2 regions of the Exiguobacterium abrahamii genome follow, and region 2 is predicted to be linked to the other one. Evidence: riboswitches for the same ligand, from Rfam matches in the RefSeq annotation. Region 2 holds a riboswitch; the other holds the start of a gene.
The links. Region 2 has a riboswitch for S-adenosylmethionine ahead of ITJ88_RS14165 (amino acid permease). Riboswitches for the same ligand answer to the same signal wherever they lie in the genome.

Region 1 (15,075 bases), on a different contig from region 2:
TCGGGTGCGGGACATTGTCGGTCGATGAAGTGGCGTCCCGGATCCACGAGACACGAATGCTGACGGATCAACCATTTGCTTTGAACATCGCGATTCGGGTGTCTCCTTATACGGAAGCACTGATTGATCTCGCGATTGCAGAAAAGATTCCGGTCGTCTCCTTATCGGCAGGAAATCCAGCACCGTACATAGAGCGACTTCAAGCTGCCGGTATCAAAACAATCGCGGTTGTCGCTTCAGTCAAACAGGCGTTAAAGGCAGAACAGGCAGGGGCAGATGTACTCGTAGCGGAGGGAGTTGAAGCGGCAGGCATCAATTCACCGCTTGAGTTGACGACGCTGACCTTGATTCCGCAACTCGTTGATCGGGTCAACATTCCAGTCCTTGCAGCAGGTGGGATTGGTGACGGTCGTGGACTGGCAGCTGTTTTGTTGCTTGGTGCGGCTGGTGCCCAGCTCGGAACACGGTTGATCGCGACGAAAGAGGCGAAGGTTCATTCGGCATACAAGGCGCACTTAATGAATGCGACCGATACCGATACACGCATCATCGGACGTTCCGTCGGATTCGTCCGACGTGTCCTTGATGGTCCTTACGTCGAACGACTCACAGCAGAGACACCTGCTGCTTTTCTCGATCAGACGAATGAGTCGTATCATATTACGGGCGCTCTTGAGGGCGATGAGGAGAAAGGGTATGTCAACGCTGGACTGGTTGCGGGATTGATTCATGATGTGCCGACTGTTGCGGAGTTGTTTACGCGCATGATGGCGGAAGCAGAGGAACAGCTGAAACAAACGACGACTCGTTTTACGACATGAGCATACAGGGATGGACCCGCGATTCCACTTGTGGACAGCGGGTTTTTTCATGTTTTTTTGAAAATGGGACATTTGTCCTTTTCAAGTAGGGCACGAGTAAGGTCTACTCTAGTGTAGAGATTAAAGGAGGAGATGACGTGCAAGGAGTCGTGTTTGCTTTGATGAGCGGTCTGTTCATCGCCCTGCAAGGCATATTCAATGCGCGCCTTGCGACAGGCGTCGGACCGTGGTTGTCCGTATTGATCGTCCACTTTGTGGGTTTGATGGGTTGTTTAGTCATTTACAGTTTCGTACGAGACCGAAAAATCGGTGGCTTCCGTCAGTTACCGTGGATTTATGCGAGCGGCGGTTTGATTGGCGTGCTAGTCGTCGTAACGGAACTGACAGCAATCCAAAAACTCGGGATGACATGGGCGATGTGTTTATTACTCGTCGCACAGATTTTATGTGCGTTTGTGATTGATTTAAAGGGATGGTTCGGTGTCTTAAAAAAACAAGGAAATCGTGGTCAGTGGGTTGGTGTGGGTCTCATGCTTGCAGGAGTTGCGATTTTCTCACTTGCCTAAAGGGGGGGAATGAACATGGAAACCGTCATTCAACAGTATGGACTGGATACGATTTTGACGGAAGAGACGCGCGCTTGGTTGCGTCAAGAAACCTTCCAAAAAGGGGAACTCCTCTGTACGACAGGGGCAGCGATCGACCGGATGTACTTCATCGTTGCAGGCAAGGTCAAGATATCTGCTGCCTCGTCAGAAGGGAAACAACGGATTCTGCGATTCAAGACACCACTGACAGTGATCGGTGACGCTGAGTTCATCAACGAACGGGAAGTGCTGAATACAGTCGAAGCAGTGACCGATGTCGAGGTGTTGAGCGTACCATATGCGGTTTTACGCGAGCATAATACAACGAACGTCTTTCTGCAATTCTTATTACGCACGATCACAGCGAAGTGGTATGCCGACTCGAAATCAGCGTCGCACCATGTGTTGTATACCGTCGAAGAGCGATTTGCAGGATATTTGTTGTCGATCGCTTCTGAAGCCAGTGACAGCTTATTTTATCAGGAGATGCGGACGTCGAACCTGCATGACGTTGCTGACTGGCTTGGAACAAGTTATCGCCATCTCAACCGAATCATCACGAAGTTGTGTGAAGAAGAGATTCTCGTTCGACGACGCGGGAAAATCATCATCGTTGATCTGGAGCGGATTCGCGAGAAGGCGAACGGCAACAGCTATGAGTAAGGAGGAACGAACATGGTAATAGGCATCGTGTGTGCTGTATTGGCAGGGATGTTGATCAGTTTACAGACGGTATTGAATGCTCGGATGAGTGACGCGTTCGGTGCTTGGGCGACAACGACGCTGGTCTTCTTCGTCGGCTTCATCGGAGCAAGTGTCACGTATGTTCTGTTTCGTGGTGGAACAATCGGGCAGATCCAAAACGTATCGCCACTCTATTGGTTTGGTGGACTTGTCGGTGTCGGCGTCGTTTTTTGTGTCATGCGTGGGATTCAGTTGCTTGGTCCGTCCGTCGCCATCTCTGTCGTTCTGATTTCGCAGTTAAGCTTTGCTCTTGCTGTTGATACGTTCGGCTGGTTCGGTTTACCACAAATTGATTTATCGTTCGGTCAGCTCGTCGGTCTCGCCGTCATGGTATGTGGGATCTTCGTTTTGAAGCGGTATCAAGTCGTCGCGCCGGAAGAGAAAGCGAAGGATATGCCGAAGCAAGTCTCTTAAAAAATCTGATACTCGTTCGATCGACTGACGAACGTTTCTATCATCCTCGCTTTCCGCAGGCGGGAGGTAAGCCGCGTCATCCCGCATTCCATGCGATTTGCCGGGTCTTACCTGACCCTGACGAAAGCGCGACTCGCGCTTTCTTTCCCTGCAGGAGTCGAGGATGAACACTCACGTTCTAGATTGACTAAATAAAACATGCGCGTTTCCCGCTAATTCGATCGGGAGATTCGCATGTTTTTATGTGTTGTGACTTGATCTCAATCGAATAGATGAACCATTCGTCTTCCGAAGTAAAGCGAGAGAACAATAATGAGAAGACCGCAGTACAACATAATTGTCGTGATCGAAACGTGAAACGACAGTAGAAACGAGAGGAGCGCGTAAGATAGTGGAATGAGACCGTTTGACGCGGCATTGACGACACTCATGACACGTCCCATCGTCTGTTCCGCACACTGAGACTGGATGAACGTAATGAAGCGAATATTGATGATCGAAGAAAGGACACCAAGTGATGACAGGATGATCAGGTACAACGAAATCTGTTGGACTTGACTAAGCAGAAAGAGAAGCAGACCTAAGGCGCCAATTAATCGGACCGATGAGGTAAGCCCATTTGCTTTCGTCTGTGTAAAACCACTCCAGAGCGCCCCTCCGAGCATTCCCATTTGATAAGCCCCTTGCATATAACTTAAATCCATCGCATCTCCTTGAAGCACATCATGAACGAGTAAGGGGATTCCGAGTAAGAGTGGTCCAAAGAAAAAGAAATTGACACAGATGACAAGAAAAAGTGTCTGCTTGAGTTGCTGAAAGTGAAAGACGTAATGCAACCCTTCTTTTAGTTCAAAGAGAGCTGAATGCTGACGTGCTCGCTTGACCTTAGATTCACGAATACCATACGTGAAGAGAAGCGTCAGACAGAGTGTTCCGAAAATCACGAGAAAGACGTACGAGTAAGAGGAATGGCTGAGGATGACTCCACCAAGAATCGGACCTGAAAAGAGAACGATTTGATTAGATGTCTGAATCAATGAATTGGCTTTAGTGAGCTGTTCTTTCGAAACGAGTGTAGGCAGTAAGGAAGCATTCGCTGGCGAAAAGAATGCTTCCACACTACCGAATAAAAAGGCAAATCCTAAAATCGTCAGCAATGTAAGCTGATCGGCATGAAGTAACACGAGGAGGCAAATTATAAAACTGATCCGTAGACCGCTTGAGATACGCATGATCGTCGAACGTTTATAGCGATCGGATAAGACGCCACCGAACAACATGAGAAAAATACGGGGTAACAAGGTGGTCATGAGGACGAATCCGAGATATGACGCCTGGTTTAGCGTATGGATGACATACCATTGTTCAACAAACAGATAGGTTGATAGGGAGAGGGCGGAGCACATACCGGACCCCCATAAAAATAAAAAAGATCGATTTTTAAACAGTGATTGTTGCGTCTCCATTTCAATAGGTAGCATAAGACACCTCCGATTTAGACCTCGTCGTTCTCAAACAGTGGTTCATCAATTGCAAAGGCAGTTGTCATGATATAGAAGTGTTTTTTATCTTTTGCGTCTCGTGAAGGAGACCGTGTGAACTCGTCCAATAGAGCACGATACTTTGTAGCAAAGCGTTGAAAGTCGGCTTCAGACATCGTCAGTTCCTTTTGAAGTGATAAGCTCATCCAGTCCTCGACGTTCGAAGATGAAGGAGAAAAAGTAGCTGTCGGAGCCGTAAGAACGCGTGTCTTTGCCCGGTCCAATACTTCGAGATACGACTGCCGGGTCGCCTCTTTCGTCTCGACGAAGTTCAGTAGATGATCGGCAGGAATGTATCCTCGAGCAATCGCTTGATAGTATTTCAATAGATTGCCGCCCTGTTCTTCCGTCCGGACGAGACGAATCAAGTCATGCTTTTCAAGTTCTCGTACGTGATAGAGGATCTTCGCGCGGGATAACGTCAGTACGTGGGCTAACTGATGTACCGTATGTGGTTTTTCTACGAGAAGCATGAGGATTTTTGTTCGTAACGGATCACTGATCACTTTTAATTGTTCATAGCTCTCTAATATGTGAATCGCTTTTTGTTCCATGCAATCATCTCCTTTTTAACCGGTTAATTTTTATTAACCGTAAAATAAATGACTCCATTTGTAAACGGTTACAAATTTATGTAAGGGTATTAGTAAAGAAGACACCGTTTGTTTACATGCAAAAAAACTGACTCCCGTAACATCTCGATCATCCTCCACTTTCTACTGAAAGTAAGGGAAGGACGAGATGTTTGAAATCAGTCTCAGCTACTGTATGTGGTTCGAGGTGATTAGACCGTCGTCGTATCTTTCCATTCCTGCTCGATGAAAGCATCGCGACCAGAAGCAGCACGATCTTTTTTATAGTGCTCTGGATTTTTCTTATGGAAGTCTTGATGGTACTCTTCCGCCGGATAAAATTCAGAAGCGGCATCGATTCGCGTCACGATCGGTTGTTTGAAACGATTGCTTGCAGCGAGGGCATCACGGGAAGCGATTGCTGCTTCATGCTGTGCATCCGTATGATAGAAAATCGCTGGTGCGTACTGCGTGCCGCGATCTTGGAATTGACCTTCTGCATCTGTTGGATCCGTTTGTGGCCAGTAGAGTTCGAGCAGACGCTCGTACGGGAACAGGCTCGGATCAAACGTGATTTGGACGACTTCGAGATGTCCCGTCGTTCCTGTTTTGACTTGCTCGTACGTTGGGTTATCGACGTGACCGCCCATGTAACCCGATACGATTCCCTCGATTCCTGGTAATTCTTCAAACGGTGTCACCATGCACCAAAAACATCCACCTGCAAATGTTGCTTTTTCCATCCGTCTCTTCCTCTCCGTGGGAAATTCCCATTGTATGTCTGACAGCGAGAAAAACGAAAACGACTCCTTCGCTTGGTTGCAAAAGGAGTCGCCGCTTTTTATCAACCAAAGCTTTCGCTTTGCTGGTCGTAGCACCTTGCTATGCGCAGGTTGCTGGGACGTCATCGATCCAGATCTCTCGGTCCACTCTTGATAAGGGTATATGAAGTTGATGTCATTCGTTATCATTGTTGTGATGATACCATTCACACAGAAATAAAGTCAATCCTTAGGTTTCAAGGCACGTAAAACCGTCGCTCCGAGTGTCTTCGCACCAACCAACAACGCCTGTTCGTTGATTTCGTACTGCGGATGATGCTGTGGATAGTTGACGCGACCGTCCGTATATCCGGAGCCGGTAAAGAAGTAACTTCCTGGCACATGCGTTAGATAATGCGCGAAGTCATCCGCAGCCATCATTGGTGTGAGTGCCCGGACGGATGCTTCCGGTAAGAAAGAAGCGGCTTCCTGAACGAGTTTTGTCTCGTCCGGATGATTCCAGAGCGCCGGGTAACCAGTCGTGAAGTCGATTGAATAGGTGGCACCAATGCCGGCACATGTCGTTTTGGCGACAAGATCGACTTCTTGCCGGAGCTGATGCCGCAATGTCTCATTGAACGTCCGAATTTCGCCGACGATGCGTGCTTCACCCGTGACGATGTTCGGCGCCGTTCCCGCATGGAAGGATCCGATTGCAAGAACTGCCGGCTCGAACGGATCGACCCGTCGACTGACGAGATGCTGTAAGTTACAGACGAGCTGCGCTCCAGCGACGAGCGCATCTTTTGTTTTGTGCGGTGCTTGCGCATGTCCACCTTGACCATGGACGATGATTTCGAATTCGTCGATTGCACATAATGTATGTCCTTCTCGAAAACCGATCGTACCGACCGGTAAATCATTTTCGAGATGTGTCGCAAAAATCGCATCGACGCCTTCGAGGACGCCGGCTTCGATCATTTGGATGGCTCCACCGGGAAAGACCTCTTCTCCATGCTGATGGATGATTCGAATCGTTCCTTGCAATTGATCTCGTAACGGATAGAGTGTAGCAGCAAGGGCCATCACCATCGCCGTATGTCCATCGTGTCCACAGGCATGCATGACACCGGGATGGATCGACCGGAAGGCAAGTGTTGTCTCTTCTTGAAGTGGTAAAGCATCGAAATCTGCACGGACCGCAATCGTCGGACCAGGCTGTTTGCCTTCGATCGTCGCGACGACACCACGACCTCCGACGGCTGTTTGATAAGGGATGCCCTGCTCCGCATAAAAGTTTGCAATCCGTTCTGGTGTACGGACTTCCTGGAAAGAAAGTTCCGGATGTCGATGAAAATCACGCCGTAACGCAATCATCTTTGGTTCGAATTGTTCGAGTGCTTCAAAAAGTTGTGTTTGCATCTTCAAGCTCCTTTGACGTGTGTTTTTTCGTGAAAATGGGTACAGATACAGGTAATCACGAAAGGGGATAATGAAACATGGGAGAAATCGTCGTCAACGCTGTACTTACCATCAAAGCAGGACTCGCGGATCAAGTCTTTCCGATTCTACAAACGGTCTATCATGCCGCGCAAAAAGAGGAAGGATGCTTGCGCTATTCCTTGCATCAATCGATCGAGGATGAGCATCAGTTCATGCTGTATGAAGTGTATCGTGACGAAGAGGCGCTTGAAGCGCATATCGCATCCGACCACTATAAAGCATACCGTGAACAGATCGAGTTATACTTGATGGATCGACAAGTAACGAAATACGTCGAGATGACATTCTGACGTGTTGCGATAAGAAGAGACGAACCCGTCGAATTCGACGGATTCGTCTTTTTTGTCTTACATCGATTTGAAACCGAGGAAATGCTCTTGCCAACGCGGTTCATAAATCGAGTTGATTTGAAGCTGTGAACCGCCCGCATGGATAAAGTGTTCGCTATCGAGCATGATCCCGATATGCGATGGACCATCCGTGTAGGTATTCTGGAAGAAGACGATATCCGAGCGTTTGCCGCTTGAGATACTCGTCCGACGATTCGTAAAGAACGCACCGTACCAGTAGCCACGAACATTCGTCCGACCACCGTATTTTCCAGCCTTGTTCGTCGCGTAATGAATCAAGCCGGAACAGTCAAAACCACCGTTCACGGCATCTTGCGAACCCCATGTGTAAGGTGTGCCGATATGTTGAACGGCTGCTTGGATCAGCTTTTCACCGCGCGTATTATTCTTTTGGACGACTCGTTTATCGGACGTAATCGTCACGGCTGAGACCGGAAGATAAACAGGTGTCCAGCCCGACTGGATGACATAGAAGTTCCCGACCCGGTGACGCGGATAAACGCGTTTGCCTTGTTCAACGAGCCCACTGCCCTTTGGACTCGTCGGACTTGCGAAGAAGGATGTCGTCTGTTTGACCGTATAGATTTTCTTTCGATCGATTGCCTTTTGCGTCAGTTTCATATCGGGTTTGCTCGTGCTGATATAAGGGTTGAGGACGTAACCCGTCTGACCATTTGCCAGGCGAACTTGCCAAAAATCATCATCAATTGATTTTAGACCGATTAATTTCGTCCCTTTCTTCAAATAGGCAGCTGGGCGACTGTAAGCCACGTCGGCAGAGAAGAGGGGCGTCTGCTCCAGATGGACATAAAATGTCGTGCCTTTTTTTGCTTTTGCCGTCGGCTTGTTCAGTCCGATGCGACTCGAATCAACGAAACCAAAGGTGTTTTTATATTTGACGCGTGTATAATAACCGCTTTTTCCGTAGATCGAAATCGAGGCCCCTTTTTTGAATGTGCCGATTTTTTTACCCGATAGTTTTGCCTGCGAACGAATGACGACATCGTCTTCCGTCACGTAGCGTTGACCAGTGACGTCATACAGATCCGGCTTTTTCGTGACGAGATCCGTCGTCTTGACGTAACCGTAGACCGATCCTTTTTTCAAGCGTGTGTAACTGCCGCTTTTTCCGTAAATCGTTAGTTTGTCAGCTCGTTTGACGGAATACATGATTTTGCTCTTCGTCGAAGCAGATGTGTAGACGGACAAGTTGCGTTTCGCGTAACGTGTCCCGGTTGATGCATAGACTTTTCCAGTACCGAGATCAGCTGTCTTGACGTAAGCGTGAACTCCACGGAAGATGATCCGACTATAGGCACCGCTTGTGCCATACACCGTCAGCAGCGTATTCGTTTGATGTTGCTTTAAGACAGGACTGGAAGATTTGGCATCCGAATAGATTGGCGTAGCGCGCTGAACGTAGAGGCGCGCAGTCTTCGGATAGTATTTCAACGTACTGAGATGTGCCGTCAACACATAGGCATACTCGTCGTTTCGTTTAATTCGTGTAAATGAACCCTCGACGCCGTACGTCTGAAGCGAAGTATTCACAGGAAGCGATTGTACGACTTTTCCTTTTGTAGTCGCAGTAGCATAGACTGTCGTCTGCTGTTGGGCGTAACGTAGCCCTGTTTCTGGATGGTTCACGACCGGCGCATCAGCTAAATCAGCCGTCAATACGAAGGCGTAACCCGTCTTAGTCGCAACACGCGTAAAAGTACCGATCGTACCGAACGTTTCGAATGCTTGATTTTGAACGACGGCTGTCTTCATGCTCGTTGTTTTCGGTTCAACGAAAAGAGAAGTCGTTCGTTTGGCATAACGCGTCCCAACCAATTTCGGAAGTTGCTCGAGTTGTGTCGTCGATACGTAGACGTATTGCTCGTTCCATTTCAGACGCGTGAATGTGTCGAAAGTGCCGTATGTATCGATTCGCTGATAGGCGGGAAGTGTCGTCACGACAGTAGAGTCAGAAGGTGAAACAACTAATGAGAGTGCACTTTTCGACATCAGCGTAGCTTGTTTTTGAAAGACAGGTGCTGTTTGCGTTAACGCGTTGGTTGCGACATACGCAGTACCTTCTTGCCAACTGACACGAGTGAAGTCGCCGTCCGTACCGAGCGTCTTCAGTATCGTTCCTGCTGGTAGTTGTTGAATGACCGTTGTGGAATCAGCCGTTTGTAGCAACGCGGCATCCTCTTTCAAATAAGCCGTCCCGGTCGTCTCGGTGACTGTTTGTGTTTCTGCCGTCGGTTGAGCAGGTGGCGATTCAGCGAAAGCGGGTGCGGGTAAAACCGAGCTCAACATTAACGTTGCGGCAAGTCCAGCAACATGAGCAGTCCATTTTTTCATCAAGAGGTTCACTCCAATTCTTAAAATTTGTCATTATGAATAGTGTAGCATGCACTTGTTTAAAAATTGATGAAAATCAAAAAAATAGGAGATTGATCGTTGGTCATAAAAAAACGGTATGCCTCGGCACACCGTTTGAAGTCATATGTTAGTTATCTTCTTCGTGATCCACTTGCCATTCCCAGTCGAGCATGCCGTAAATCAAGGAATCGCGCCAGTGGTCTTCGAGATAGACCGTCTCGCGGAGCTGTCCTTCCTTCGTCATGCCGACCTTTTGCAAGACGCGTTCGGAAGCGACGTTCCGCGGGTCACACGTTGCCGTGATGCGGTGTAGTTCTAGTTTTTCGAAACCGAATTGGAGAAGGAAAGAGGCGATCGACGTCGCGTATCCGTTCCCCCATTCATCAGGCGAGAGGACGTATCCGATTTCGGCGATTTTATTCTCAACGTCTGTGATAACGAGTTCACCGGCACCGATGACGACGTCACTTGGAAACGTCACGGCAAAGACATAACGACGTCTTGGTGTCTCGAGTTCACTTTCAAGCGCATCGTGTAGGAATTGTTTCGTATCCGTTTCGGTATTCGGTCCCCATGACTGGAATTGACTGACGATGGGTTGTGAGGCATAGGCGTGAACCGCTTCTACATCTTCTGGTGTAAAACGACGAATCCGAAGTTGATCATTGATTTTATAACGCATGCAGCATCCTCCTCATTCAGATGAAGTCACTTTGATTCTATTTGACAGATGGGGAACAGATTCCTGTTTGACATGGCAAAAAGGGCGTGCTAGGGTGGTTGTATCGAATGGAATAGGGAGTATCCTCTAGGGTTCCGTACGGCTGGACCGAGGGAGGAACATGGACGTTTGTCCATGCAACGGAGGGATAAAAGCCCGGGAGTAAAGCGAATCGTCTCGCTTGCTCCCGGGCTTTTTCATTTGAATTTACCTATCAGGAGGCAATTATTATGGCAAAGTATTGGATTGGCATCATCGTCGCAGCGTGTTTTGAAGTGGGCTGGGTCATCGGATTAAAACATGCGGCAACACCACTTGAGTGGGCTGCAACGATCGTCTGTATCATCGTTAGCTTTACCGTGCTCATTAAAGCGAGTAACCATTTACCAGTCGGAACGGTCTATGCTGTTTTCGTCGGTCTCGGAACAGCAGGAACGGTCGTGACGGATATCGTCTTGTTCGATCAAACCGCTTCCGTGATGAAATTAGCATTGATTGCTGTCTTACTCGTCGGCGTCATCGGTCTGAAATTAGTCAGTGGAGAGGAGAAATCAGCATGAGTTGGATTTATTTAATCATTGCCGGAATCTTTGAGATGTTTGGTGTCGTCTTGATCAATACGTTCAATCAAAATAAGAATGCGAAGAATCTACTGTTGATGGGAACAGGATTCGGACTCAGTTTTCTATTTTTGACACTTGCGATGAATGGTTTACCGATGGGAACGGCGTACGCGGTATGGACGGGAATCGGAGCAGCGGGTGGTGCGATTCTCAGCATGGTGCTCTATAACGAATCAAAAGACTGGAAGCGACTGGTTTGTATCGGTCTCGTCTTAAGTGCGACGATTGGTCTGAAACTCGTCGGCGAATGATTGTTTACATGTCAAACAGATGACGTTTTAATGGAACGCATGTTTTTTGGCATATTTTAACGCAAAAGAGGAAATACTCCTTATAGAAGTCACGCATGACAAATCGTGTTAATAAGGGGAGAAGATCCATGAAAACGAAACAATATATCGGAACGTTCTATTCAGAGGAAGAATTGATCTCAAAAATGGACGAACTGCACATTCAAGGACACCGGGAGGAAGACTTCTACGTCATCGTCAAGGAGAAGTCGAACATCGAACTCGTCCGTAGCCAGATGGACGCAGAAATCGCGACGACAAAACCGTCTTGGATTGATCGGATTCGTGGAAACAAAGGTCGTGATCAAGAAGTCGATGATCTGTTCGGGTCACTTGATCTATCAGATAATGAAATCGAACAACGCAAAACGGAAGTCGAGGGTGGGGGCTTCGTTCTGTTGCTTGAAGTCCAAGACATCCAGTTCGATCCACATTTAAATACAGACAATACGCATCCTGATGTAAAGGTTCGTTATGGTAGCGGCGAAGAGACGCATACGTCATCAGATGCGAATTCCAATGCACAGCTCGGCTCCGGTAATCCGCTTGATATTGATAAAGATTCGAAGGAAGAGCATGCAGAGATTGATTTGCATCGTGCCGGTACGGATAAGATGCCGCAAGACGAGCAGGCAATCGATCATTCAAAAAAACTCGACGGGAACCGGGAACCGGACATCGCGATGTGTCGGGATGACGATTTCCGCCGGCCGGAAACAGAACGCGAGGAAAAAGAACATGATGCAACGCAAGACGGCGAAGAACATCGTCAATCGAAACATCAATCGGATGACATCGCCAAGCAAGACCATGGAAATAATTTAGACCGCTAAAATAATAGATTAGAATCACGCATCAAGGTCATCATCAAAGAAGGTACCTTCCGGATCAATTCCGAAAGGTACCTTCTTTTTGTATGGAGATTAAACGAGAATCGTCTCGTCTTATTTATGATCCGGATTTGATCCTGTACGCACGTTGGCGTTCAATTGATCGATGGCTTGCATATCAGCGTCTGACAAGCTGAAGTCGAAGACATCAAGATTTTCGCGAATGCGGCTTGGCGTGACAGATTTGGGAATCGCGACGATATCGTGTTGCAAGTGCCAACGGAGGACGACTTGAGCTGGCGTTTTCTGATGACGATCGGCGATATCGACGATGACCGGATGCGTTAACGCGTCGCGTCCTTTCATCAACGGACTCCAAGCTTCAACGACAATACCGTGCTTGCGGCAAAAGTCTCGGATCGCTTCTTGGCTAAGGAACGGATGGAGTTCAATCTGATTGACGGCAGGAACGATTGATCCTTCGGCTAAAATTCGTTCCAAGTGCGGAATATGGAAGTTCGAAACACCGATGGCACGCGTCTTTCCTTCTGCATAGAGATGTTCGAGTGCCCGCCATGTCTCGACATAACGATCCTCTTTTGGCATCGGCCAATGAATCAGGTACAAATCGACGTAATCGACACCAAGCTTTTGCAGACTCGTCTTGAAAGCAGCAAGTGTCTCTTCGTAGCCGTGATCGGAATTCCAGACTTTCGTCGTCAGAAAGATCTCTTCTCGGGGAATGCCCGAATCACGCAGCGCACGACCGACACCTTCTTCATTTTCGTAAATCATCGCTGTATCGATTGAACGATACCCAGCGCGGAGTGCTTCGCTGACCGCTTCATATACTTCTTCTTCCGGTACTTTAAAGACACCATATCCGAGTTGGGGCATACTGATGCCGTTGTTTAACGTGATCTGTTGCATCGATTCATCGACTCCTTTGTAGTGAACTGTTGTCTTTTCTAGTGTACGCTCTCCTTCGATGAAAATCGAATGATTGCCGAAGCGAGTTCTTTTGCGTATACTGAGCGATAACAAATATTAGGAGGCGATTCTGTGATTCGACAAGCTGTTTTGCAATACATACATGAGGAAAACGCGCTCGATCAACTTAAAGAAGTGATAGGTAATCGTTCAGCAGTCCTGATTCATGGACGTCAAGCCTATGAAGCAGCCGCTTTTGCCTTACCAGCATTACCACGTCTTTTATTTGAAGGGCATTGTACGGATCAACAGGTGGAAGCTTTCAAACAAGTATGTGCTCCGTACGACGTGATTCTTGCGCTCGGAGGCGGGAGTGTCATCGATACGGCAAAACAGGTCGCGTTTCAATTGCGACGCCCGATCATCATCATTCCGACGATCGTCTCGAACTGTGCTCCATGGACTCCGCTCAGTGTCATGTATAACGAAGAGGGACAGTATATCCGATTTGATACGTTCCCCGTCGTGATTGAAGCCCTTTTACTCGATCATCGGATCATCGCAGCGAGTCCATATGACTATTTTGTAGCCGGGCTCGTCGATACGTTAGCGAAGTGGTATGAAGCACGTGCCTTAAGCGGATCATCGGCTGAAGATCCCGTCATCGAGATGGCACTTCGGACAGCTGAACGTTGTAAGGATATTATCTTGTCGACGAATATAACGGAAACGCGTTTTCGTGAGTATCCCGTTGAAATGCAACATCTCGTCGAAACCGTCATTCCGTTAGCCGGAAGCATTGGTGGTTTTGGTGACGCGGCGACGCGTGGTGCAATCGGACATGCAGTGCATAACGCGTTATCTCCTCATCCAGAAACGCATGCGTTCTTGCACGGGAGTAAGGTCGGTTACGGACTACTCGTTCAGGAGAAGTTACTCAGACATGATGATGATTACATAGAGTTGCGTGACTATCTTCTTGCACAAGAACAGCCGACGGCACTCGCAGACTTCGCATTATCGCTCGATGTCGTCGAAACACTTGCTTTACGGACATCGAAAGAGGAACTGTGTCGTCTGTTGCGTCCGATCGTGTCAGCGGAACAACTCGTCGATGCTATCATACGAAACGAGACAATTTCCGTTTCGACGACTTAACATAAAAAGACGCACATGGACCGAATCAGACGGTCCATGTGCGTCTTTTTATTGTGCTTTCGCAAAGCGAGCATAAGGAGCAGGACGACCGAGTAGGTATCCTTGACCAAGATCAAAGCCGAGTTCGCGGCAAAGATCGAGTTCTTCTTGCCGTTCGATACCTTCCGCTAAGATTTGAATCCCCATTTCTCGTGTCAGGTGACGGGCTTTTCGTAAAAAGGCTTCGTTTTCTGAGTTCGTATCGCAGTGATCGATGAAGGAACGATCAATCTTAATATAATCCGGTTGAAGCAAGGACAACATATCGAGTGTCGAGAAACCAGCGCCGACATCGTCCAGTGCTACTTGAATGCCTTGCTTTTTATACTGTTCGAAGACGTGTTTCAAATGGTTGACGTCTTCAATTTTTTCCGTTTCGACGACTTCGAAGACGAGCCGGCTCGGATCGACTTGATAACGTTCGACAATCTCAAACGTATGGCGCAGGCAATACTCCGGATTATAGATCGTCGAAGGGAGAAAGTTGATGAACGTTTTTGTTGTGCCACCGATATGATGCGTCGCACGGATGGCTTCTTCACGCGCCCGCTGATCAAGACGGGAATGAAGTCCCATCTTCGAGGCCGTCGAAAACAGGACACCAGGCGAGATAGGCGTGTTATCATCTGCTGCTCGCAATAAGGCTTCGTTCGCGACGAGCACGTTGCGCTGGATATCATAAATCGGTTGTAAATGGCTCGTCATGATCCCATGCTGGATGAAATCAATCGCAGACCGATGCTTCAGTTGTTCTAGAAGCGCTGAAGCTAGGATGGGTGCTGTCACATAACGCGATTGTGTGGCGCGACACGACACCG
Region 2 (15,075 bases):
CATCGATGATTACTTCAATAGTCTCGCTGTCGGCAACGTCAGTCGTCCGTTAACAGATCGCCGTGGTGTCTCACGTGCGAAGCTTGCCTATTTGATTGACTCAACAGCTGCGCCTGTTTGTGTCATCAGTCCGCTTTCGAGTTGGGGCGCATTCATCATCTCCATCATCGCCGGTATCTTAACGACGCACTCGATTACGGATTACTCAGCGTTTAGTGCCTTTATGATGATTGTTCCGATGAACTTCTATGCGATTTTCGCGTTACTTTTAACACTTTACATCGCTTACTCTGGCATCTCTGTCGGACCGATGCGACAACATGAACTGCGTGCTGCCAAAGGCGAACTCTTCGATGCTTCGAAAGGAACACCGATGGGGATGGCTAAAGAGGTGAACGAACATACGAACGGAAAAGTACGTGATCTCGTCGTTCCAATCATCGTGCTCGTCATCGCTACGATCAGTGCGTTACTCGGGACAGGTGCTCAGGCACTTGCAGCCGACAATCGCCCGTTTACTTTAATTGGAGCATTTGAGGCAACAGACGTCACCCGTTCCCTCGTCGCAGGTGTCGTCATCAGTTTAATCGTCGCTTTCCTGATGCTGATCGGACGAAAAATTCCGGGCCGCGATTACCGTGCAAGCATCGTTGCTGGTATGCGTTCCATGTGGCCAGCAGTCGTGATTTTGTTATTCGCTTGGACGATCATCGCTGTTATCGGTGATATGAAAACCGGTGACTATCTCGCGAGCTTCGTCAGCAACTCGATTTCTGCTTCGTACTTGCCATTCTTATTATTCTTGATTGCCGGCTTGATGGCATTCTCAACAGGAACAAGTTGGGGCACATTCGGAATCATGTTGCCAATCGGTGCGGATCTCGTCATGGCTGTTGATACCTCACTCTTGTTACCGACGCTTGCTGCTGTTCTTGCTGGATCTGTCTTCGGTGACCATTGTTCACCGATTTCCGATACGACAATCCTAAGTTCGACAGGGGCTGGATCCCATCATATCGATCACGTTACGACACAATTACCGTATGCGCTAGTCGGTGCCGTCACTGCGGCAGTCGGTTATTTAGTCATCGGTTTCACGGAGTCTTCGGTATTCGGTTTCATCGGAGCTCTTGTCACATTCGTACTCTTCGTCGTCGTCTTGAACGTTCTCTCGAAAAAAGGCGAAACCGCTTCGGATTTACAAACGGATTGATGAAATGAAAAAGGGACTGACTCAAAAAAGAATGATGCGTCTTTTCACGCCCTTTCCTCAGGCGAGACACAAGCCAGTTTTCCTGCTTCATTGAAGCAGGAAAATGGGTCTTGTTCGTCTCTAACAGCGCATAAATGCGCTTTTCCTGTAGGAGTGGCGTGTGACGCACCATTCTTTTTTGTTACGAGATAAGGGTGGCAGATCATCATTCTGCCACCCTTATCTTTGTAGAGACTGATTTTGAGTCAGCCCCTTTTTCGACTTCATATCATGTCTTATACCATAAGTTCACACACATCATTCGCGAACGCTACCGGATCCTCGAGTGGGAGTCCTTCGACAAGCAATGCTTGTTGATACATCAGTTTCGTATAGCGCTCGAATTTCGAACGATCGTTTTGATATGCCGTTTCAAGAGAGTGGAACACTGCGTGTGACGGATTCAATTCAAGAATCTTGACCGCTTCTACCCCTTCGTTATTCGGCATCGCCTTCAGGATTTTCTCCATCTCGATTGAGACGGCGCCGTCCGTCGCAAAACAGACGGGATGCGATTTGAGACGCGTTGAGGCTTTGACTTCCTTGACTTGTCCACTTAGCACTTCCTGCATAGCTTGGAACATCTCTGCTTGTGCGTCCGTCGTCTCCGCTTCTGCTGCTTCAATCCCTAAATCGCTACTCGTGACCGACTTGAACGTCTTCTCGTTGTACGTCACGAGCATCTGGATCGCGAACTCATCGATCTCTTCCGTGAAGTACAAGATATCGTACCCTTTATCACGGACGAGCTCGGATTGTGGTAATTTATCCAGACGATTCGTACTCTCACCAGCGGCGTAATAAATATGTGCCTGATCTTCCGGCATCGCTGCGACGTATTCTGCGAGTGTGATCAACTTCTTCTCCTTCGCCGAGTAGAAGAGGACGAGGTCCTGCACTTGTTCTTTATGCATGCCATAATCATTATACATACCGAACTTCAGCTGACGTCCGAACGCTTGATAGAACGTTTCGTACTTCGTGCGATCCTCGCGCAGAAGTGCTTCGAGTTGTGTCTTGATCTTACTTTGGATGTTTTTCGCGATCAATTTCAATTGACGATCGTGCTGAAGTAACTCACGCGAGATGTTGAGCGATAAGTCTTCCGAATCGACCATCCCTTTGACGAAACTGAAGTGATCCGGCAACAAGTCGCTGCATTTTTCCATGATCAGGACACCGTTGGCATAGAGTTCAAGACCCTTTTCAAATTCCTTCGAATAATAATCGTACGGTGCCTGCTCTGGAATGAATAAGATCGATTGATAACGAACAGCGCCGTCGACACTGATATGAATGTGTTTCGCTGGTGTGTCGAAACCATAACGCTTCTCTTGGTAGAAGTTCGTATAGTCCTCGTCTGTCAATTCCCGTTTGTTCTTCCGCCAGATTGGCACCATGCTATTGATCGTCTTGACGACTTCGACCTCTTCCGTCTCGTCACTGCCTTCGATCAGCTGACGTTCGAGTTCCTTCATCTCGATCGGATAACGAATGAAATCTGAGTATTTTTTGATGATGCTACGCAGACGATACGTCTCGAGGTATTCGTCATACGATTCTTCTTCCTCGTTCGCCTTGATGTGGAGCGTAATCTCCGTTCCGACGGTTTCCTTGTCGACTTCCTCGATCGTATAACCTTCGACACCACGCGATTCCCATTTATAAGCGACTGCACTGCCGAACGGTTTCGTAACGACAGTGACGACGTCTGCGACCATGAAGGCGGAATAGAATCCAACACCGAATTGACCGATGATATCATGACCATCTTGTGCTTCATTTTCTGCTTTGAAGGCAAGCGATCCACTTTTTGCGATCGTACCGAGATTTTCTTCTAGTTCTTCCTTCGTCATTCCGATTCCCGTATCACGAATGATGAGTTGACGCGCTTCTTTATTTGGTTCGATCGTAATTTTGTAGTGTTCCTTTTCGAACGAAATCGTCTCGTCCGTCAATGCTTTGTAGTACATCTTATCCATGGCGTCACTTGCATTCGAGATCAATTCGCGCAGGAAAATCTCCTTATGCGTATAGATAGAATGAATCATCATCTCCAGCAATCGTTTTGATTCCGCCTTAAATTGTTTCGTTTCCATGCTCATTCTGCCTCCCCTTTTTTAGCACTCAATCGCATAGAGTGCTAATTCATCTCCTATTATTAGGGAGTTCGAAATATCTGTCAATCTCCTTTTTCACTGTATGTCGTGACTTTTTCAAGGACAATCATTCCGATTTGACGTAAGTGTTCTGCTGACCCGTAGGTGCCATGGCTGACGCCGTTTTCATCCTTTCGATTACCGAGACCGATGAACTGCTCACTCGGTTTGAAGTGGAGTCCGACGACGGGTACCTGAAATCGTGACGAGAAGCCGACTTGAAAAATCGCGTCCGGATAATCCGTTGGTCGATAGGTCGTCCAATCGATGTCTGGTTCGAGCTTCGCAAATCGTTCCGTGTGTTCCTTACCGAGCAGGATGATTCCTTTTATCGAAAACAGTTCAAGCAGGCGTAACAAAAATGTCTGACCGAACGGACTATCTTCCAACACGCTGCGTTCTTTGATCGCTCCCATGTAGTGGTGTGTCGGAAACGGGAAAAAATCCAAGTGAATGACCGGATCAAGCGTCTTCTCGTAAAACGACGCACCGAGTCCGTTCAAGAATCCTTCGAGCTTACCGCCACCTGGTCGACCGAACCAGGTCCGATACACATTTGGTTGTTTGAAGTAACGATTGAAGCGTCGGATCGATTCCGTCAATGTCTCTTCTTGTAAATACGTATTCCATGTCATAGATTGTGGACGTATGAAAAGCGGACCATGCTCGTCAAATCGTAATCTACCTGTTCGGTCTAAAAACTGCGATCGAGATGGGTTCGTCGCGATCGTCACCCAACTGCTACGTGTCGCATCACCAAACCAGAGGACCGGTGTCGTTTGGTCGATCAATTCACTTGCGAATGCACTCTTCTCGAGTGTCATTTGGTACTGGACGGCTTCGTGTAATAATTTTTTGGCAAGTTGCCATTGATCGGATGTCAGCGTTCTCATCTCCCTCTATACAGCGATTGTGCTGTTGTAGATGTACCCCCTATCCTCTATTACTAGACGCATCGATGGGTTTAATCTCCATTTCTCCGGGAATGTTTCATAAGGTGAACGATACGACTTAGGAGGGATTTAATAATGGGTAGACTCGATCAAAAAGTAGCTGTCATTACCGGCTCGGCAACAGGAATTGGACAAGCGACTGCACTTGTCTTCGCAGAACAGGGAGCAACGGTCGTCTGTGCCGATGTCTCACTTGAAAAAGCACAACAAACAGTAGAACAGATTACACAACAAGGTGGGAAAGCGGAAGCCGTCCATGTCGATGTCTCAGACGTCGAGAGTGTCGAGCAACTTGCGAAGCACGTCAAAGAGACATACGGTACAATCGACGTCCTCTTCAACAATGCCGGAATCGATGAACAAGGCGGGAAAGTCCACGAGTATCCAATCGATCTCTTCGACCGGATCATCGCGGTCGACTTGCGCGGTACATTCCTCGTCAGTAAATTCTTGATTCCACTCATGCTTGATAACGGTGGTTCAATCATCAATACGTCATCGATGTCTGGTCGCGCAGCTGACTTGAACCGATCCGGTTATAACGCAGCGAAAGGTGGGATCGCGAACTTCACGCGCGCGATGGCAATCGATTATGCGCGTCATGGCATTCGCGTCAATTCGTTATCACCAGGAACAATCGAAACACCACTCATCGATACACTTGTCGGTGAAAAAGAAAAAGAGCAAGGCAAACAGTTCCGCGATGCGAACGCTTGGATCACACCACTCGGACGACTCGGTAAACCACGCGAGATGGCAACGGTCGCCCTCTTCCTTGCTTCTGACGACAGCTCATATGTCACAGGTGAGGATATCACAGCAGACGGTGGCATCATGGCTTATACATGGCCGGGAGAGATGTTGATTGATTCGAAGTGGAAAGACGAAGCAGAAAAAAGTGAATGAGCAAGGTACGGTGTAACCCTCTGGTTGCACCGTTTTTCTTTTATTTCAAGACGTTCATCCCCGTAAATTATTTTCAGAATTCGTTTACCTCCCTGAAGTATTTTTAGCAGGGTATAGGATGTGTAAAGGGGGAAATACTTATGCAAACAGCGATTACTTACTTACAACGGTGTCTTCAAATTCCAAGCGTCAACCCGACGGATGGAGAAGAAGCCGTCGCACGTTACGTGTACGATGTACTGGTCGACCATCAGATTTCGACAGAATGGATTGAGGTCTCACCAAAACGAATCTGTCTCGTCGCGACCGTTCCTGCGAGCGAGGAGGTTTCACGTCCTGCTGTCCTCGGATTATCTGGTCACCTCGATACGGTTCCGGTTCAAGGAGACGGCTGGACGAAAAATCCATACGGTGGTGAAATTGAAGATGGCCGCATTTATGGTCGTGGGGCTTCAGATATGAAATCAGGTGTCATGGCGATGGTACAAGCGCTCATTCAATACAAGGAACGTCAAGACCGTCCGAACACCATCAAACTTCTGATTACATCCGATGAAGAGAATGGCATGACGGGTGCTCGTCATTTGACCGAACAAGGGCATGTGGATGATTTAGATGCTCTACTGATCACAGAACCGACGAGTGGGATGATCGGTTATGCACAAAAAGGGGTTGTCGGGATAGAAGTGACATGCCGTGGGAAAAGTGCACACAGCTCTGCCCCGCAACTTGGACGTAATGCGATTGATGACGTATATCGCGTCATCCAGGAAGTGAAGTCGGAACGCTTCTCGATCACGGTGAATCATCACTCGGCACTCGGTCCGGTCGTTGCGTCGATCACATCCATAACAGGAGGCGAAGGACCAAACGTCGTTCCGAGCCAGGCTTCGTTCTATATGGATATTCGAACGATTCCGGGATTCGGTCGAGCGGATGTACTTGCTACCTTTACGGATATCGAACATCGACTTGTTTCCGAAGATCCTGACTTTGACATGAGCGTGACCGTCATCAAGGATATTCCTTCCTGTGAAACCGATGAACAAGCGCCTTTCTTGCAACAGGTCGCAGATACGATGGAGCAAGTCAGCGGCGTGACACCACGAAAAATCGCCATCCCAGGCGGAACAGATGGTGCAATGTTCAGCCAAGCAAAAAAAGCATTCCCGATCGCGATTGCTTCCTTCCATGATTTCCGTCTCGCGCATCAAGTCGATGAGTCGATTCCGTTATCCGAATATGAACAAACGATTGCGTTTTGCTTCAACTTGATCAACACACCATTACATCAACCTCTTCCATCACACTAAATAAAAGAAGGGGCGACTTTCGGGTGCAATACCCAAAGTCGTCCCTTCTACTTTTACTGTGTTTAGTTTAGTACACACCAAGCTGTGCCAATGCCTCACTTAAATAACTTTGATCACTGCGAAACTGATGACTCGTTTGTCCGTCAGACCAACTGATGAAGACACGACCAAGCCGGTCATATCGTAAACGGAGACGTATCATGCCCTGTTCGAATACGACTTCACCGTGTAACGACTCATGGACGTGAGCAAAGTTACGGATGAACACATCATATTGATTAAATGTAACTGAAAACTCGTGTGCACTATCTTGTCCCGTCATCTGAATCGTTAGTTCTTCTTGTTTTGGGTATACGTGTAAGATGTTCCACGATAGACTGTCTTCTTCTCCTCGAAACACGATGCGATGATTCATTCGATTTCCACCTCTGAGTTACAGGATATTTACTAGCCTTTCTCGAAAGTAACCGATATCTTCTTCATCCGAAAGGAGTCTGCTTATGTCCGATACGCCAAAAACAGGTCCTATCGAACAGTCCGTTGATGCCTTTTTGGCACAAGTCGAACCGCCATTACGTCAAGCAGATGGTATCACATTACGTCAGTTCTTCGAAGAGGTCACGGGATACGAAGCCGTCCTTTGGGGGTCTTCCTTGATTGGCTTTGGTTCCTATCATTACCGCTATGCCTCCGGTCGCGAGGGCGACAGCTTTTATGTCGGTTTTTCTCCGCGCAAGACGAACCTCGTCCTTTATCTCGCGCTTGATGAAGACGATGTATCGGAACGACTGTTTGCCACTCTCGGTACGTATCGACGCGGTAAGTCCTGCCTCTACGTAAAACGACTGACTGACATCGATTTAAACGTTCTTCGGGAAATGATTGAGCACTCGATCCGCACGTTAAAAGACATGTACCCGTCTTGATTTCAATCAAAAACAGCCGAAGCGGATTCGCTTCGGCTGTTTTTTTGAAATTAATGTCCGCCTTCCGTCCGATCGATATGGCGAATGTGTTTGAGATTGACCCCGATGATGATGACGGATAAGAGGACGAAGCCACTTCCGACATAAAACGGTAGGTTTGCGTTGAAGATTTCAGCCAATTTACCGGCCATGAATGGCGCGATGGCTGCCCCGAGAAAACGTAGGAAACTGTATGCTGCAGATGCTGTCGAACGTTCGACAGGTGCTGCATCCATGACAGCGGTCGTGATGAGCGTGTTGTTATTCCCAAGCACGGCTCCCGCCAAGATGACACAGACGATGACAACGGCAGGTGTTTCCGTGAAGATCCCCATTAATAGAAGCAAGATTGCGAATGTGATCAACATCATGATCATCGCTTTGATCGTTCCGAACCATTGTTTCAGTTTCGGAGCCGTTAAGACCGATGTGATCGCAAGCAACATTCCCCAGCCGAGGAAGACGAATCCGAGTCCTTGCGCTGGTAGTTTCATGACGAATGGTGCATAGGCCATGATCGTAAAGAACCCAACGTTATAAAGTGCTGCAACGATCCCGAGCGTCAAGAGCGAACGATGCTTCATCGCTTGGAACGGTGCTTTTAATGATAGCTTCTGTTTCGGTGCGGCAGATGCTGCTGGTTTTGGCATTAAGAAGAGCAAGACGAGGAACGCGATGACCATGATTGTCGCAACACCCATGAACGGGGCGCGCCATGTGATTGAACCGAGCGTTCCGCCTAATAATGGTCCAATCGAAATCCCAAGACCAACGGCTGCTTCGTATAAAATGATCGCTTTGGCTGTTCCGCCTGACGACAGAGAAACGATCGCAGCGAGTGCTGTTGCGACGAATAAGGCATTCCCTAGTCCCCAACCACCGCGTAACGCGACGAGCGTCCAAATGCTGTCTGCTTGTGAAGCAAAACCAGCAACGGTTGCGATGACGGCGATCCCGAGCATCAATGTTCCTTTTTGACCAATCCGTGATGAGATCGCGCCTGTAATCAACATCGCGAATGCCATGACGGCGTTATAACTTGTAAATAAGAGCGTTACTTCACTTTTTGACGCTTCTAAATTCTCGGCAATCGTCGGTAAGACCGGATTGACGAGCCCCATTCCCATGAATGCTGTGATACTGGCGAAAAAGACTGCCCAGACAGCAACTGGTTGATGGAATAATCCATGTTTGCTTTCTGCTAATACCGTTTCCGGCTCAAGCGTCGTTGTTTTTTCAGCAAGTGCCATAGTGTCCCTTCTTTCTATTGGATGTGTTACATGAACTGTTTAAACGAATGGCGGATGACGTCGCCTCGACTAATGATCCCAACAAGCCGTCCTGCTTTCAGAATCGGAAGCTTTTTAATCCGTTTTGCGCCGAGCGTTGCTGCAATCTCTTCCATTTCTGTGTCAGCGTCCGCAGTTACGACTTTCCGGCGTGCCAGTTCCATGACAGGTCGATTCAAGATATGACGAATCCGATCTTCATAATCTTCTTCGTCTCCTTTGATGACATCTACATATAAGAATGTATCGACGATGATGTCCTTGTGTTTTCCGATCGCGCGCATGATATCTCCATCACTGATATACCCGACGACCTCCTGCTCAGCATTGATGACAGGAACGCCGCTAATACCAGATTGAATGAATCGTTCGATGACCGTCCGAATCAGATCTGTATCGTTTACCGTGATGACCTCTTGTTTCATCGACTCATAAGCTTTCATCTGAATTCTCCTTTGTCGTTCGTTTCTCATATGAAAAAAGTTGTATGATACAATTAAAAGAACAAAAATGATTGTATAATACAACTACAACTCTGTCAAGCCTCCTGCTTTTCGCATTGACAGCTTATCCACATTGGGTAATCATGAGGGACAGAGAGACTTTTTTGAAAGGGGAGATACCCGATGTCTCAACAAGCACTCGAAACCATTGAATTGGAGTTAGCGATCCTGATCCGGCGCTTGACGACAGCGACGGCAGACAATCGTAATTTAGATCGTGCTTCCTACCTCTTACTACGACAATTAGCGGATTCCGGCAACGTCGGTGTCAAAACACTTGCCCGTGAACTCCAGCTTGATGTCTCGACCGTCAGTCGCCAAGCTGCAGCGCTCGATCAGAAGCAACTTGTGGAAAAAGTAAAAGATCCGACAGATGGTCGTGCCTTCTTCTATCATATTACGGATAAAGGACAAGAAGAGCTCACGATTTACCGGACAGCACGTCTCGCGAGCATCGAACGTCTCCTGACGGATTGGCCATCGGACGATGCTGAAGATTTTGGACGTCTGTTGCAACAATTCAACCGTGCCTTGCGCGAGCGTTAACAAAATCACACCATTTAAAGGAACGGACGCAAAATCAATCGATTTCGCGTCCGTTTTTTCGTCATTCTTCATGATGTATGAGCAACCTGACAAACCGAACGAATTTGTGCGATGTGTTCAGGTGACGTTCGGCAACAACCGCCGATCAATCGTGCCCCTGCCTCATACCATGTCTTCGCGACGGTTTGGAACGACGTACACTGATTCGTACCTGACCACGTTTTTGCGACCGGATCATAGACTTCACCAGAGTTCGGATAGACGATGATTGGCACATCCGTCAACGCCTTGACGTGACGGATGAAATCGGTCGCGTAAGATGCCGGAAAACAATTTGCACCGATTGCTGCGAGCTGTGGATGTTGTCCAATTGTCTCAATACACGTCGCAAGTGCCGTTCCTTCACTAATGTGTGTCGCATCTTGAAGCGAGAACGTCAGCCAAGCGGACACTTCCGGATACGCTTCGAGAATCCGGAACAACACGACAGCTTCCTCGAGCGACGGTATCGTCTCAAATGCCAGTAGATCAGCCCCCGCTTCAATCAATGCTTCGATCCGTGGTCTGTGGAAGGCTTCTAGCACATCTGCTGACACCCCATAATGACCGCGATACTCAGAACCATCTGCTAAGTAGGCACCATAAGGACCCACTGATCCCGCGATCAATGCGTCACTCTTCCCGCTACGCGTGCGTGCTTTTTGCGCCAAGGTGACCGTTTGTCGAATCAGCGCCTGTGCTTCCGCTGTCGTGATATGACGTTGCTTGAATCCTTCGATACTTGCTTGATAGCTTGAAGTGATCGCGACATCGGCACCTACTTCAAAGTAGTCACGATGGACGTGTTCGATCTGTTCCGGTGCTTCGATCAAGAGACGTGCTGACCAAAGCGGGTCGTTCAGGTCGAATCCCTTCTGTTCAAGTTCGGTTGCAAGGGCACCATCTAAAATAAGAAAGGGAACTTCCTGTAATCGTTGATCAACTGGATTTTTGATTCGGGACATCTTCAACACTCCGTTTCTGAGCAGAATTCGTGAACGCATGAACGATATAACAGATCACGATGAATGGAATACCACAGTACAAGGCGATTCGTTGTGTCGGATCAAATCCGATACCAATCAGAGAAATCAAACAAACGACGAAAGCGGCGATCGGTACAAATGGAAAGAGTGGTGTGCGATAGACCAATTCGTCGACCGTATGCCCTTCGCGGAGGAATTGTTTCCGGAAACGATACTGGGCAACACTGATACTCATCCAAACAACGACAACAGCGAGACCGGAAATCGAGACGAGCGCGATATAGACACTTCCTGCTGCATAGATGCTAGACAGCAAGGCAAGTCCTCCACCAAGCATGCTGAACAATACCGCTCGAAGTGGAACCCCAATTGGTGTCACCTGGGCGAAGAAGCGTGGAATCATGCGTTCGTTCGCAAGCGACCAGAGCATCCGAGAGGCGGCGTAAAGTCCAGAGTTCGCTGCCGACAAGATCGCTGTCAAAATGACGAAGTTCATCACGTCTGCCGCGTAGGGAATTCCGATTCGTTCAAACACGGCGACGAACGGACTTTCGAGTACACCTTTCCCATCCGTTGGTAATAAGACGGCTAACACGATGATCGTACCGACGAAAAAGAGGACGAGTCGCAAGATCGTCGTCCGGATTGCAAGCGGAATCGTTCGTTTCGGATCGACTGCTTCACCCGCTGCGACACCGATTAGTTCCGTTCCCGAGTAAGCAAAGTTCACGGCAAGCATCGTCATGAAGATGACGAAAGCGCCATTTGGAAACAACCCGCCTTCGGTTAACGAAGAAAAGAATGGAGCCGGGCTACCATCTTGCAGTGGAATGAAGCCGACGATTGCTCCCGCACCGAGTAAAATGAACGCAATGATCGTCACGACCTTAATAGCGGAGAACCAAAACTCGACTTCAGCGAACACACGAACCTTCAAGACGTTGATACCAAGGATCATCGCAGCGAACAATGCGCTGAACACCCATACCGGAATCGACGGGAACCAACGTTGCATCAAAATGCCTGCTGCCGTGAATTCTGAACCAAGGGCGACCGTCCACGTCAGCCAGTAGAGCCAGGCCACTGTATAACCGGTACCGGGTCCGATGTACTTCGTTGCGTACTTATGGAATGATCCGGTTTCCGGCATATGCACGGCGAGTTCACCGAGACTTAACATGACTAAGTAAACGACGACGGTCCCGATCAAATACGATAAAATCGTTCCGACACGTCCTGCTTGTTCCAACGTATAACCTGTACTTAAAAATAATCCGGTTCCAATGACACCACCTAACGACAGCATGATCAGATGGCGTGATTCCATCTTGCGTCGAAATGCTCCGCTCGTTTTCATGAATCCATTTCCTCCTCATTCCACCTACTTCAAACAAAAAACGCATCCTCACGGATGCGTCGGTCGACAATTCGGAAATCTTATCGATCGGGTGCAGCACCCGCAGGAATTAGCACAGTATCTTTCGACCTGTTGCTGAGGTTTCATAGGGCCAGTCCCTCCACCTCTCTGGATAAGTATGTAATTGTTCCTAACCCTATCAAGTCTTTTCCGAATTGTCAACACAATTCAGAATACTTCTATCAAAAAAACATTCCGCATCGTATCGATCCGGAATGTTTGAAGGGTTACTTTTTAGCGAATAAATCCGCTGTTTTCAAGGCTGCACGAACCGCTTTCCGATTCAATGTTCCTTGCTGGTGCTTCATTTTCTTCGTTTGGGCAGCCAGTTGCGCTTTGAGTGCCGCAATCTCTTGATCCTTTTGAGCCATTCCTGTTTGTTTCTGCAATGCTTTGATTTTCTTATCTTTTTCAGCTAATTGTGCTTTTGTTTGTTTTTGCGCATCCGCAATCTTCTTCTCTTGTTCCGGGAAGAACCGTTCAAAACGAGCGACTGCTTCTTCAAGACTCACGCCAGAAATCGGCTGGACTGGTGGGAGCAACTCGGTTTGCGCCATTTGACGGTCAAACGGTACATTCTCAGGATAGTTCGTCTCTTGATAGATATGTTCAAGATCGTTCACGTTCAAGAAGTCAACGAAGTTGTCGAAGTTACGCGCTTGAACACGTGCCGGACTTTGGAAGTCAGCGCTTGCTACGACGTCGGATAATTGTGTATCCGCTGTAATGTCGTTCGCCCAAATATGCGTCAACTGATGGTAATCCGTCAATTCGCGCATCCGTGCATCTTTTGGAATGAGGATACTCGGCGTACCTGCAAGCGTTGCTGTGATATTTCCGTGCAAGCGCGCACCAAAACTAAGGTCTGCTTGTCCGATGAAATCGAACCATGTCTGTGCGTTCAAGAAGAAGCGGACCCGATCATTCATGTAAGCAGGATCCGACATCTTCACCGGATAGTTCGTCACTGAAAGATCTGCGATCGGGTGCGTTCCTGTATACGTCAACTTCAGTTCCTTCATCCACTGGGGAATGAAGTAATGATTCGGGTACTCTTCCATTCCGCGTGTAATGAAATCAAGGACGTTTTGTGGAGCCAAACGTGACGAGTTGACCGTAATCATCGATTCAGGTGTGATATTTGTTTCACGGATGTGCAAGTCGCGACCGAACGCGTACATCGAAGGACATCCGATGACGCGATGATCGATCCCTTCGCGGAAACCAAGACGTGTTAAGTATTTCGACGTGATCTCCCCGCGAAGACCAAGCATGCTCGAGCGCTCGAGAACGGCACTGACGAATGCTTTGACATCTTCATCGAATGGGAATCCACCATCTAAGTCTGGTTCAAACGGTGCACGTAACCCTACACCGATGACGACGACTGGAATTTTTAATTTTTTGATGAGACGTGTATATTTCCGTAACGTCGGTACGAATTCTTTTCGGAATGCATCCGCTAACGGAATGACATAAAGATCAAAGTTGGCATTGATTTCGTCTGCCCGTTCTTCGTCGTAATAGTAATAGTCAGGTGTAATCGTCGTACCTTCTGTCATCAACGTCCGAAAGATACTGTATTGATAGATAAGATTTCCAACGTTTCCTCCAATGGAATTATGTTTCATCAAATAAGGAGCATCGAACTGTTCGAATGGTGTCATACCTGCACGAATAATAATACGTTTCATAATGGATAAACTTCCCCTCTCGTCTGCTTCATTCGTCCTTGCAAGAAAAAAATACGGAAAAATATATTATCAGTTTTTTTCATTCTCATTAAGAATAGATGAACTTTATTTCGGAAGTCAACGATTCCTAAGGGAAACAGGTCTTTCGTCATCAAAACGAAACATTTGCACCACACCATCATTTTTCTAAAATAGAAAAATGTGACTATTTAATCGTTTCGAGATACATGCGTAGATTTGCTTCGACTAATTTTAAGGCATGCATCTGATCAGTCATAGAAGGCTTCAATAACGCACTGAAAAAATGTTCCACTTCGACGGGCTGACCCTTTTCCATGTCCCGTAACATCGATGATTTCATCGTATCTTCCATTGCATGCATCTGCTTCAGCAAGACCGCTTCTACATCGTCATTAAAGACTGCCCCTTGTTTTTCCATCGCCTGTTTCGCTTCCGACATGACGTCTAAAATCATTTGACGTCCGACAGCTTCTTCCCGAATCGGACCGATTGCTGAGCGAAATAGCGTCGTCACGCCCGCAAATGTCGAAATGAAGAGATACTTTTGCCACATGTCATCCATGATATGCATCGAGTACTTCATTGGTGCCTTCGCTTTCGCAAAACACGCTGCGATTTTCTCTAGACGCGCTGTTGGTTTACCGGTTCGTGAACCAAACAACAGCCGATGCGACGGGCTTGTCTGTACAATGCGCCCTTCTGCATCAAGCGTCGACTCAATGAAGCAAAGACCGCCCAGTACTCGATCTTCTCCAAAGACTTCTGTTAACCGTCGAATATGCTGCATGCCGTTCAACAAAGGAATGATGTACGTCTCGCTCGAAACGAATGGCGCAAGATCCTGTAGGACGTCATCTAAGTGATAGGCTTTCGTCGAAAGCAAGATGACATCAAATGCACGATCCGGTCGCATGTCTCGTGTTATCAACTGAGGCGTAATCGTCATATCACCATGAGGACTAGTGATGTGCAGTCCTGTTTTTTGTAGTTGTTCATATCGATTCGAACGGACAAGGAATGTCACCTGTTCCC

Region 1: linked by a shared signal. The riboswitch ahead of msrA (peptide-methionine (S)-S-oxide reductase MsrA) and the one ahead of ITJ88_RS14165 (amino acid permease) in region 2 are both predicted to bind S-adenosylmethionine.

Annotation. Positions count from the first base shown of each region.
Region 1 covers NZ_JADOYC010000003.1:28,525-43,599, reverse strand. The annotation lists gene ITJ88_RS11470 (NAD(P)H-dependent flavin oxidoreductase) at 1-821, shown strand, start outside; gene ITJ88_RS11465 (DMT family transporter) at 959-1,387, shown strand; gene ITJ88_RS11460 (Crp/Fnr family transcriptional regulator) at 1,403-2,071, shown strand; gene ITJ88_RS11455 (DMT family transporter) at 2,084-2,566, shown strand; gene ITJ88_RS11450 (MFS transporter) at 2,827-4,047, opposite strand; gene ITJ88_RS11445 (winged helix-turn-helix domain-containing protein) at 4,062-4,661, opposite strand; gene msrA (peptide-methionine (S)-S-oxide reductase MsrA) at 4,892-5,422, opposite strand; SAM riboswitch class I at 5,518-5,621, opposite strand; gene ITJ88_RS11435 (M20 metallopeptidase family protein) at 5,684-6,862, opposite strand; gene ITJ88_RS11430 (putative quinol monooxygenase) at 6,940-7,233, shown strand; gene ITJ88_RS11425 (C40 family peptidase) at 7,291-9,645, opposite strand; gene ITJ88_RS11420 (GNAT family N-acetyltransferase) at 9,794-10,348, opposite strand; gene ITJ88_RS11415 (DMT family transporter) at 10,618-10,947, shown strand; gene ITJ88_RS11410 (DMT family transporter) at 10,944-11,261, shown strand; gene ITJ88_RS11405 (general stress protein) at 11,390-12,133, shown strand; gene ITJ88_RS11400 (aldo/keto reductase) at 12,245-13,060, opposite strand; gene ITJ88_RS11395 (iron-containing alcohol dehydrogenase) at 13,193-14,218, shown strand; gene ITJ88_RS11390 (EAL domain-containing protein) at 14,267-15,075, opposite strand, start outside.
Region 2 covers NZ_JADOYC010000005.1:180,040-195,114, forward strand. The annotation lists gene ITJ88_RS14110 (Na+/H+ antiporter NhaC family protein) at 1-1,213, shown strand, start outside; gene htpG (molecular chaperone HtpG) at 1,489-3,351, opposite strand; gene ITJ88_RS14120 (PDZ domain-containing protein) at 3,435-4,304, opposite strand; gene ITJ88_RS14125 (SDR family oxidoreductase) at 4,440-5,270, shown strand; gene ITJ88_RS14130 (M20 family metallopeptidase) at 5,411-6,583, shown strand; gene ITJ88_RS14135 (hypothetical protein) at 6,651-6,998, opposite strand; gene ITJ88_RS14140 (DUF1801 domain-containing protein) at 7,084-7,509, shown strand; gene ITJ88_RS14145 (MFS transporter) at 7,560-8,798, opposite strand; gene ITJ88_RS14150 (CBS domain-containing protein) at 8,825-9,280, opposite strand; gene ITJ88_RS14155 (MarR family winged helix-turn-helix transcriptional regulator) at 9,464-9,886, shown strand; gene mmuM (homocysteine S-methyltransferase) at 9,955-10,890, opposite strand; gene ITJ88_RS14165 (amino acid permease) at 10,865-12,268, opposite strand; SAM riboswitch class I at 12,346-12,447, opposite strand; gene ITJ88_RS14170 (polysaccharide pyruvyl transferase family protein) at 12,556-14,022, opposite strand; gene ITJ88_RS14175 (ketopantoate reductase family protein) at 14,228-15,075, opposite strand, start outside.